One region of the Brevibacillus sp. genome, then DNA from elsewhere that is predicted to be linked to it. Evidence: riboswitches for the same ligand, from Rfam matches in the RefSeq annotation. Region 1 holds a riboswitch; the other holds the start of a gene.
The links. Region 1 has a riboswitch for lysine ahead of DEP07_RS07895 (amino acid permease). Riboswitches for the same ligand answer to the same signal wherever they lie in the genome.
Positions count from the first base shown of each region.

Region 2: another riboswitch for lysine. It lies ahead of dapD (2,3,4,5-tetrahydropyridine-2,6-dicarboxylate N-acetyltransferase); the one in region 1 lies ahead of DEP07_RS07895 (amino acid permease).

Region 1 covers NZ_DOTK01000033.1:5,236-8,982, forward strand. The annotation lists gene DEP07_RS07885 (CGNR zinc finger domain-containing protein) at 174-731, opposite strand; gene DEP07_RS07890 (DinB family protein) at 889-1,383, shown strand; lysine riboswitch at 1,501-1,687, shown strand; gene DEP07_RS07895 (amino acid permease) at 1,800-3,242, shown strand; gene DEP07_RS07900 (TolC family protein) at 3,440-3,747, shown strand, end outside.
Region 2 covers NZ_DOTK01000005.1:28,928-32,674, reverse strand. The annotation lists gene DEP07_RS00855 (EcsC family protein) at 1-180, shown strand, start outside; gene DEP07_RS00850 (GNAT family N-acetyltransferase) at 177-722, opposite strand; gene DEP07_RS00845 (flavodoxin) at 815-1,258, opposite strand; lysine riboswitch at 1,414-1,603, shown strand; gene dapD (2,3,4,5-tetrahydropyridine-2,6-dicarboxylate N-acetyltransferase) at 1,707-2,417, shown strand; gene DEP07_RS00835 (aspartate aminotransferase family protein) at 2,432-3,646, shown strand; gene DEP07_RS00830 (N-acetyldiaminopimelate deacetylase) at 3,650-3,747, shown strand, end outside.

The DNA of each region.
Region 1 (3,747 bases):
CGTCATTTGCATTTGCGGATTCGCGGGCTACACATACTGAAAGCATGACGCTTCCCATGCCGTAAAACGTTTGCTACAACGATGGCAGCGACAGCAGATCGTGGGCTTCTCCCTGCTCTTTTGCCCAGACATGAAAAAAGGCGCAGTCTGTTTCTCTGCCCCTTTTCCTTCGCTCATTTTTTCTCCTTTTGCCGCTCCCGAAAACGGCGTACCTTCATCAGATTGCCGCACATTTTATCGTCGCACCAGCGCCGCACCCGGTTCCGGCTTTCATCGTAGAACACCCAGCAGCAGTCCTCGTTGTCGCAAATCTTGATCCGCTCCAGATGGGACGGAAGCAACAGCGTGGCAAAAGACCCGGCGATCCGCGCCATGACCAGTGGCCATCCTTCAATCGCGCTATGCCATTCCTGCGCATAAGTTGCTTCCTCTTCACTAGGCACGACGCGAACGTAAAACGGAGCTTTTGCCAGCGTCTCGTTCAGTTGCTCCAACTCCTCTTGCAGCAATGCCTCCCCGCTGACCACCTTTTCCAAAAGCATTCGCATATACTCGCGAAATTGCACAAGAACAGCGACGGTTTCCTCGTCAAGCGGCAGCGGTGCCTGCAATTGGTGCTCTTGCAAAAACCATTCCTGCCATTCCCGCTTTGCCAGGCGATTTTCCTTGCGGCCTGTCCCGCGCCAGTCACGCCAATCGCTGTTTAAAAAATCGATGCATAGCCATTGCACACTTCTCTTCCCCCATCTATTTTCGCTTCTTGTAGGTAACACCAACATATGGTAAGATCATCTTGTAACCACCAAAATTCATTTTGAGCGTTACAAACTTCTTCTTATTGCCATTATAGCGCTTCACCAATCTGTTTGACAGACGAGGAGGAAACACATGAATCGGATGGAATTGCTTGTTCATGAATGGGAGTGCACGTATGACAAAGAAGATTGGTATCCGCCGCTCAAGCACGCCCTGGATGGCGTGACCGTGGCCCAAGCCAGCTGGCGTCCCGAAGGAGAGGCAGCGAACACGATCTGGGAAAATCTCAGTCATCTGCTCTATTTCAAAGAGCGTTTGCTGCACCGTCTATCCGGTACGGATTTTCCTGGTACGGCTGAGACGAACGATGACACCTTCCAACCATCCGGAGCGCCAGACGACGAAGCAGCTTGGCAAGCGGCGGTGCAGCGCATGGAAGAAGTACATCGCGGCATTCATGAAAAGCTCCGCTCCCTTTCCGGCGATGCATTCGATCAGCCGCTGCCCACCATCTCCATCGGGCAAAGCGTGATGAGCATCATTTTGCACGACGCTTTTCATACGGGACAAATTGTGCAAATCCGCAAGCTGCAAGGCTCTTGGCCTGCGCGCAGGTCATTTTTGTAGCCCTTGCTCCCACTCTAGCAATATTTTGCAGCACAACTTTTTTCATTGATTAATAACGATCAATCTTATATAGTTGATAAATAAATCAACTTCATACATGTTATCCTCATCTTTCACGGTGAGGGTAGAGGTCGCGGCTTTTATGTCATCCTGTACGAGATTCAGAAGAAATCTATGACTCCAGGAAAGGGAAAAGCCGCCGAAGCTCATATCGCATCTCTGTGCGCGTGGGCTGGGGCTGTACCCGAAAGGGACAGAACTGTCACGTTTGCTTGCCGGGCAAACGTGGTGTGCTATCTTCAGTGAAGGCTTGGTGGGGATTGGATGATACCGCCCTATGCCGTTTTTGGCTATTGGCGGTTTTTTCGTTTCCGACCGACCTTCTCAAAATCTTCGAAAGGTCGTGCAAGCATCTTATGTCACAGAATCAACTGCAACGTGGTTTGAAAGCCCGCCACCTGACGATGATCGCCATCGGCGGCTCCATCGGTACGGGCTTGTTCCTGGCGAGTGGAGGCTCGATTCACGAAGCCGGACCAGGGGGCGCTTTGGTCGCCTACATCGCTATCAGTATCATGGTTTACTTTTTGATGACCAGTCTTGGGGAAATGGCCGCCTTCATGCCTGTATCCGGCTCCTTTTCCACCTACGCCACCAGATTCGTCGACCCGTCACTCGGCTTCGCGCTTGGCTGGAATTACTGGTACAACTGGGCAATTACGATTGCGGTCGAACTGTCAGCCGCAGCTCTCATTATGAAATACTGGTTCCCGGATACTCCCGCCATTTTGTGGAGTGCCTTGTTCCTCGTCCTTATGTTTGCTCTTAATCTGTTGTCTGTCAAAGGCTACGGCGAATCTGAATACTGGTTTGCCTTGATTAAAGTAGTCACCGTCGTCGTCTTTATCATCATTGGTATTTTGATGATCTTCGGCATTATGGGTGGCGAAGCAGTCGGCTTCCAAAACTTCACCAAAGGCGATGCACCGTTCAATGGCGGCTTCATGGCGCTTCTCGGCGTCTTCATGATTGCCGGGTTCTCGTTCCAGGGAACCGAGCTTGTAGGGGTGGCCGCTGGTGAGAGCGAAGACCCTGCGCGCAATATCCCGAAAGCGATCCGCCAGATTTTTTGGCGCATCTTGCTCTTCTACATTTTCGCAATCCTGATTATCGGGTTGCTCGTTCCTTACGACAATCCGAATCTGATCAGCGGTGATATTACCGATATTGCCATCAGCCCGTTCACGATCGTCTTTGAAAAAGCCGGCTTTGCCTTCGCCGCCTCTGTGATGAATGCGGTCATCCTCACCTCCGTGCTGTCTGCCGGGAACTCCGGCATGTACGCATCCACCCGCATGCTGTGGGTGCTGGCGAAGGAAGGAAAAGCGCCAAAATGGTTTGCCAAAGTCACTCGCAACGGCGTCCCGATCAATTCCTTGATCATGACGGCTGCCATCGGTGCGCTGGCGTTTCTGTCCTCCCTGTTTGGAGATGGCGAGGTGTACGTATGGCTTCTGAACGCATCCGGCATGTCCGGGTTTATCGCTTGGCTCGGCATTGCCATCAGCCATTACCGCTTCCGCAAAGCGTACCTGGCCCAAGGCCGCGACCTGCGTGAGCTGCCATACCGGGCGAAGCTGTTCCCGTTTGGCCCGATTTTCGCCTTTATCATTTGCTGCGTCGTCATTGTCGGCCAAAACTACTCGGCGTTTATCGGCGGCGAGATTGACTGGAACGGCGTGTTCGTCTCCTATGTTGGCTTGCCGCTGTTTTTGATCGTTTGGCTTGTCTACAAGTATACGAAAAAGAGCAAGCTTGTTCCGCTCCATAAAGTAGATTTCAGCATGGACGAAAAATAAATAGCTTTGCCAAACAAGTCATTGCAGGCTCCCTCACGTCGAGGGAGCTTTTTCTTTGTTTCATTTTATTTTTCCGATCAACTTTCTTATGATTACATATTGACGAATGTAGACTGGAAATATATACTGTTCATGAAAAATTGATAATGAGAATCGTTATCGACAAACTCTTTTCCTATTCCCAAGGAGGCCCCATAATGAAGTCCAGGTTATCGAAGCATCTCTACAGCACTACACTGGTTGCCGCGCTTCTTGCAGGCAATACTCATTTGGCTATGGCCGCTCCTGCAGTTGTTGCAGCCGCAGAACAACCCCAGACCGCTCCTCTGTCTCTCCACGGTGCGATCGAGCAGGCATTGAAAACCAGCATCGATCTTGAGCTGCTGCAAATAGATTACGATGTTACGGAATATGAAACGCTCTATACGCTGCGAGAAAAAGCGGCCATCCAGCTCGAAAACGTCAATACGCTCGATGATGCCAAGAAAAAATACGAAGACGCTGC
Region 2 (3,747 bases), on a different contig from region 1:
TACACCGAAAATTTCGGGTGGAAAAAGCTGTTTCAGCTGGTACCGATTGCGGGTATTTTGTTCGGAGCGTACTTGAATCGTTCAACCGTACAGGATGTCGCCGAAGCGGGGAGAATGCTTTACCGCAAGCGGCGAATCCTGGAGCGATTGCGGGCACAAGAAACAGCGCAGCGTGATTAAGCCAGGTCTTCGGCTGTCAGCGCGAAAATCAGATGATCTTCCCACACGCCGTTGATCTGCAAGTAGTGCAAGGACAACCCTTCCTTGCGAAAACCGTTTTTCTCCAAAACGCGAATAGAGGCCGTATTGCGAGGCATGACAGCGGCTTGCACGCGGTGCAAACCGGCTTCTTGAAAGGCGAAAGCGAGAGCGAGCCTGACGGCGGCTGTCGTGTAGCCTTTTTGGTTGCAGCTTTGATCCATGAAGTAACCGATGGTCGCGTTTTGCCAGGCGCCGCGTACGACGTTTGACAGGGCAACACGGCCGATCATGTCGTCCGTTTCGCGCAGAAAGACGCCAAAAGCGTAGCCTGTGCCAGCGGCAAAGTCTTTTTCCGCCTGGGCGATTTGTTCCTGTTGGCCCGTGAGCGTCAAAAAGGAAGACGACCGAATCGGTTCAAAAGGTTGCAAAAAAGCATGATTACGCAGCCGAAGCTCAAGAAGCTCGGCTGCGTCGTCCATGCCCAGAGGTCGCAGATAGACCGTTTCTGTATGTAGCGTCATGATATCAATCCTCCCTGGAAAAAGTCGGATCGACATTGTACCATGACTTGATTTAAGTGGAAAGGCTTTTTCTTTTCAGCGGCCTTCTGGTCTTAGCCCAGCAATTCGGAGAAAGAAACGCCAAACGCCTTGCAGGTTTCCACTTCTTTCGCTGTAGGGGACAGCTCGATTTTCAAGCCTTCAAGTGGTGTTTCCGCACCGCGCTCGCTCGCCTTTTTCAAGAGAGTATCTACGGCAGCGCCAACGTGCTCGTAAGCGGAATCGCAGGAACCGAATGCGACTACTTTTTTGCCAGTCAGATCGATGTCGTCCATCTCTTCGTAGAAGTCCAGGCACTCGTCCGGAAGATCGCCGTCGCCCCAAGTGTAAGCGCCGAGCAGGATGCCATCGTAGTCCTCAAGCTCCTTGGCTGTTGCGTCCATCACTTCTTTTATCTCCAGCTCTTTTCCTGTGGATCGAATACCCTCAGCAATCGCTTCAGCAATCTCTTGTGTGTTTCCAGTCATGCTTGCGTAAACCATCAAAATGCGGCTCATAAGGTTGAAACCCTCCAAATAAGATAATGAAAATCATTCTCACAAAAATAAGATAATGAAAATGATTCTCGTTGTCAACGATTTTTTTTCTTTCTATAAAGCTGTTGCCACATGGGAATGATTTTGGTAGAGTTAAATGAAATTATAATATTGGAAGTCTAAATAGAGGTGCGCCGAAGAATAGTACATCTTTTCGTCATCTGCCGGGGGGCGGGAAAAGGAGGAAAGGCTAAAGCGCCGAAGCGGTTGTTGTTCCCCTCGAACAGCAGCGGCTGGGGTGGCTCATGAACAATGAACATCCTGTCACAAAAGACGATTGTCTTCTTGTGGAGCGCTATTTACGATTTGCTTGGGCAGTTTGGAAAGCAATGAGATAGCGAATGCACTCATTGCTTTTTTTAGTCAATTTAAACAAGGCAAGGTTTTGATCAAAAAGGAGGATTTACCTGTGAACATGATGGATGCAAATGAAATTATCGCGTTTATTCAAAAAAGCGAAAAGAAAACACCTGTGAAAGTATACGTGAAAGGCAATCTGGAGGGCATTGACTTCGGTGCCAGCGCAAAAACGTTCATCACTGGCTCTACTGGCGTCGTCTTTGGCGAGTGGAAAGAGATCGAGCCTGTTTTGGCTGCAAACGCCGACAAAATCGAGGACTACGTGGTAGAAAGCGACCGCCGCAATTCCGCGATTCCATTGCTCGATACAAAAGGCATCCAGGCTCGCATCGAGCCGGGCGCGATCATCCGTGACCAGGTTACCATCGGAAACAACGCGGTGATCATGATGGGAGCTTCGATCAATATTGGCGCGGTAATTGGCGAAGGCACGATGATCGACATGAACGTGGTTGTAGGTGGACGCGGTACAATCGGGAAAAATTGCCACATCGGCGCTGGTTCTGTCATTGCAGGCGTTATTGAGCCGCCTTCCGCACAGCCGGTTGTTGTCGAAGACGATGTCGTGATCGGTGCCAATGCGGTTATCCTCGAAGGCGTTCGCGTAGGAAAAGGCGCGGTCGTAGCAGCAGGCGCGGTCGTGATTGAGGATGTGCCGCCATACGTGGTTGTTGCGGGCACACCTGCTCGTGTCATCAAACAAATCGACGACAAAACTCGCTCCAAGACGGAGATCAAGCAGGAGCTACGTCAGCTGTAGGGGAGAGAGCTCACATGGACTGGCGTACGCTCGACGAACAATACATCGTCTCTTCTTATAAACGTTTGCCTATCGCGATCGCCAAAGGGGAAGGAAACTACCTGTACGATACAGCGGGCAACAAGTATTTGGACCTGTTTACGGGCCTGGCAGTCAATGTGCTGGGCCACTCCCACCCGCGGATTGTTCAGGCGCTGCGCGATCAGGGAGAACGTTTCCTGCACATTTCCAACGTATTTTTGAACCAGCCGGCGATCCTGTTGGCCAAGCGGCTGGTCGAGCAGACGATCCCGGGAAAAGTGTTCTTCACCAATTCCGGCGCAGAGGCGACCGAGTCCGCGATCAAAATGATTCACAAATGGACGAAGACCGACGGAGCGGGACGCGAAGGGATCGTCGTCTTGCGCAACAGTTTTCACGGCAGGACGCTGGGCGCCGTTCGGCTGACCAGGCAAGCGCACGTCTATCAAGATTTTCCGCAGCCGGATTTTCCCGTGTACGAGCTTGATCCGGAGGACACAGCCGGATTGCGCGCCATCTGTCGCGAGGCAAAGCCAGCAGCCGTCCTGATGGAGCCTGTTCTTGGCTCCGGGGGTGTCGTGCCTTTGTCTGTAGACTTTTTGCGCGAGGTGGCGACCATTTGCCAAGAGGAAGGCATGCTGTTTGCCATGGATGAAATCCAGACAGGCATGGGACGGACGGGAAAACTGTTTGCCTACGAGCACGCAGGCGTGACGCCAGATTTGATCCTGTTTGCCAAAGGAGTAGGCGGCGGACTTCCGCTCGGTGGCGTCATTGCCGGGACGAAGCTGATGAACCAGTTCAAGCCGGGAGATCACGGCACGACTTTTGCGCCGTCTCCGCTTTCGGCTGCTTTGGGCAATGTCGTGCTGGACGAACTGCTCGATCCCGCATTTGCAGCGAGCGTAGACGAAGTGATTGCCTACCTGTGGGCTGGACTGGAAGCACTGCGTGAGCGCCTCCCGGAACAGCTTCAGGCGCTGCGCGGCAAAGGCATGATGGTGGGAATCCCGCTCAGTGCTGCTCCCGAAGAGGTCAGCCGCTTGCAGCAAGCCATGCTGGATCGGGGAGTTCTCGTGGATGTGACGCAAAAAACGATTGTTCGCTTGCTGCCGCCGCTCACTTTGACCAAGGAAGACGTAGACCGTTTCCTGGAAAGCTTTGCAGCGGAACTGGCTGAGCTTCAAGGGGCAAAAGGGGAGGCGTAAGCGATGACGACATCTTTGTTTACCCAAATTCGCCGCGATCTGCACCAAATTCCCGAGCCGGGCTTTCAAGAGGTAAAAACGCAAAAGTATTTGCTCGATTA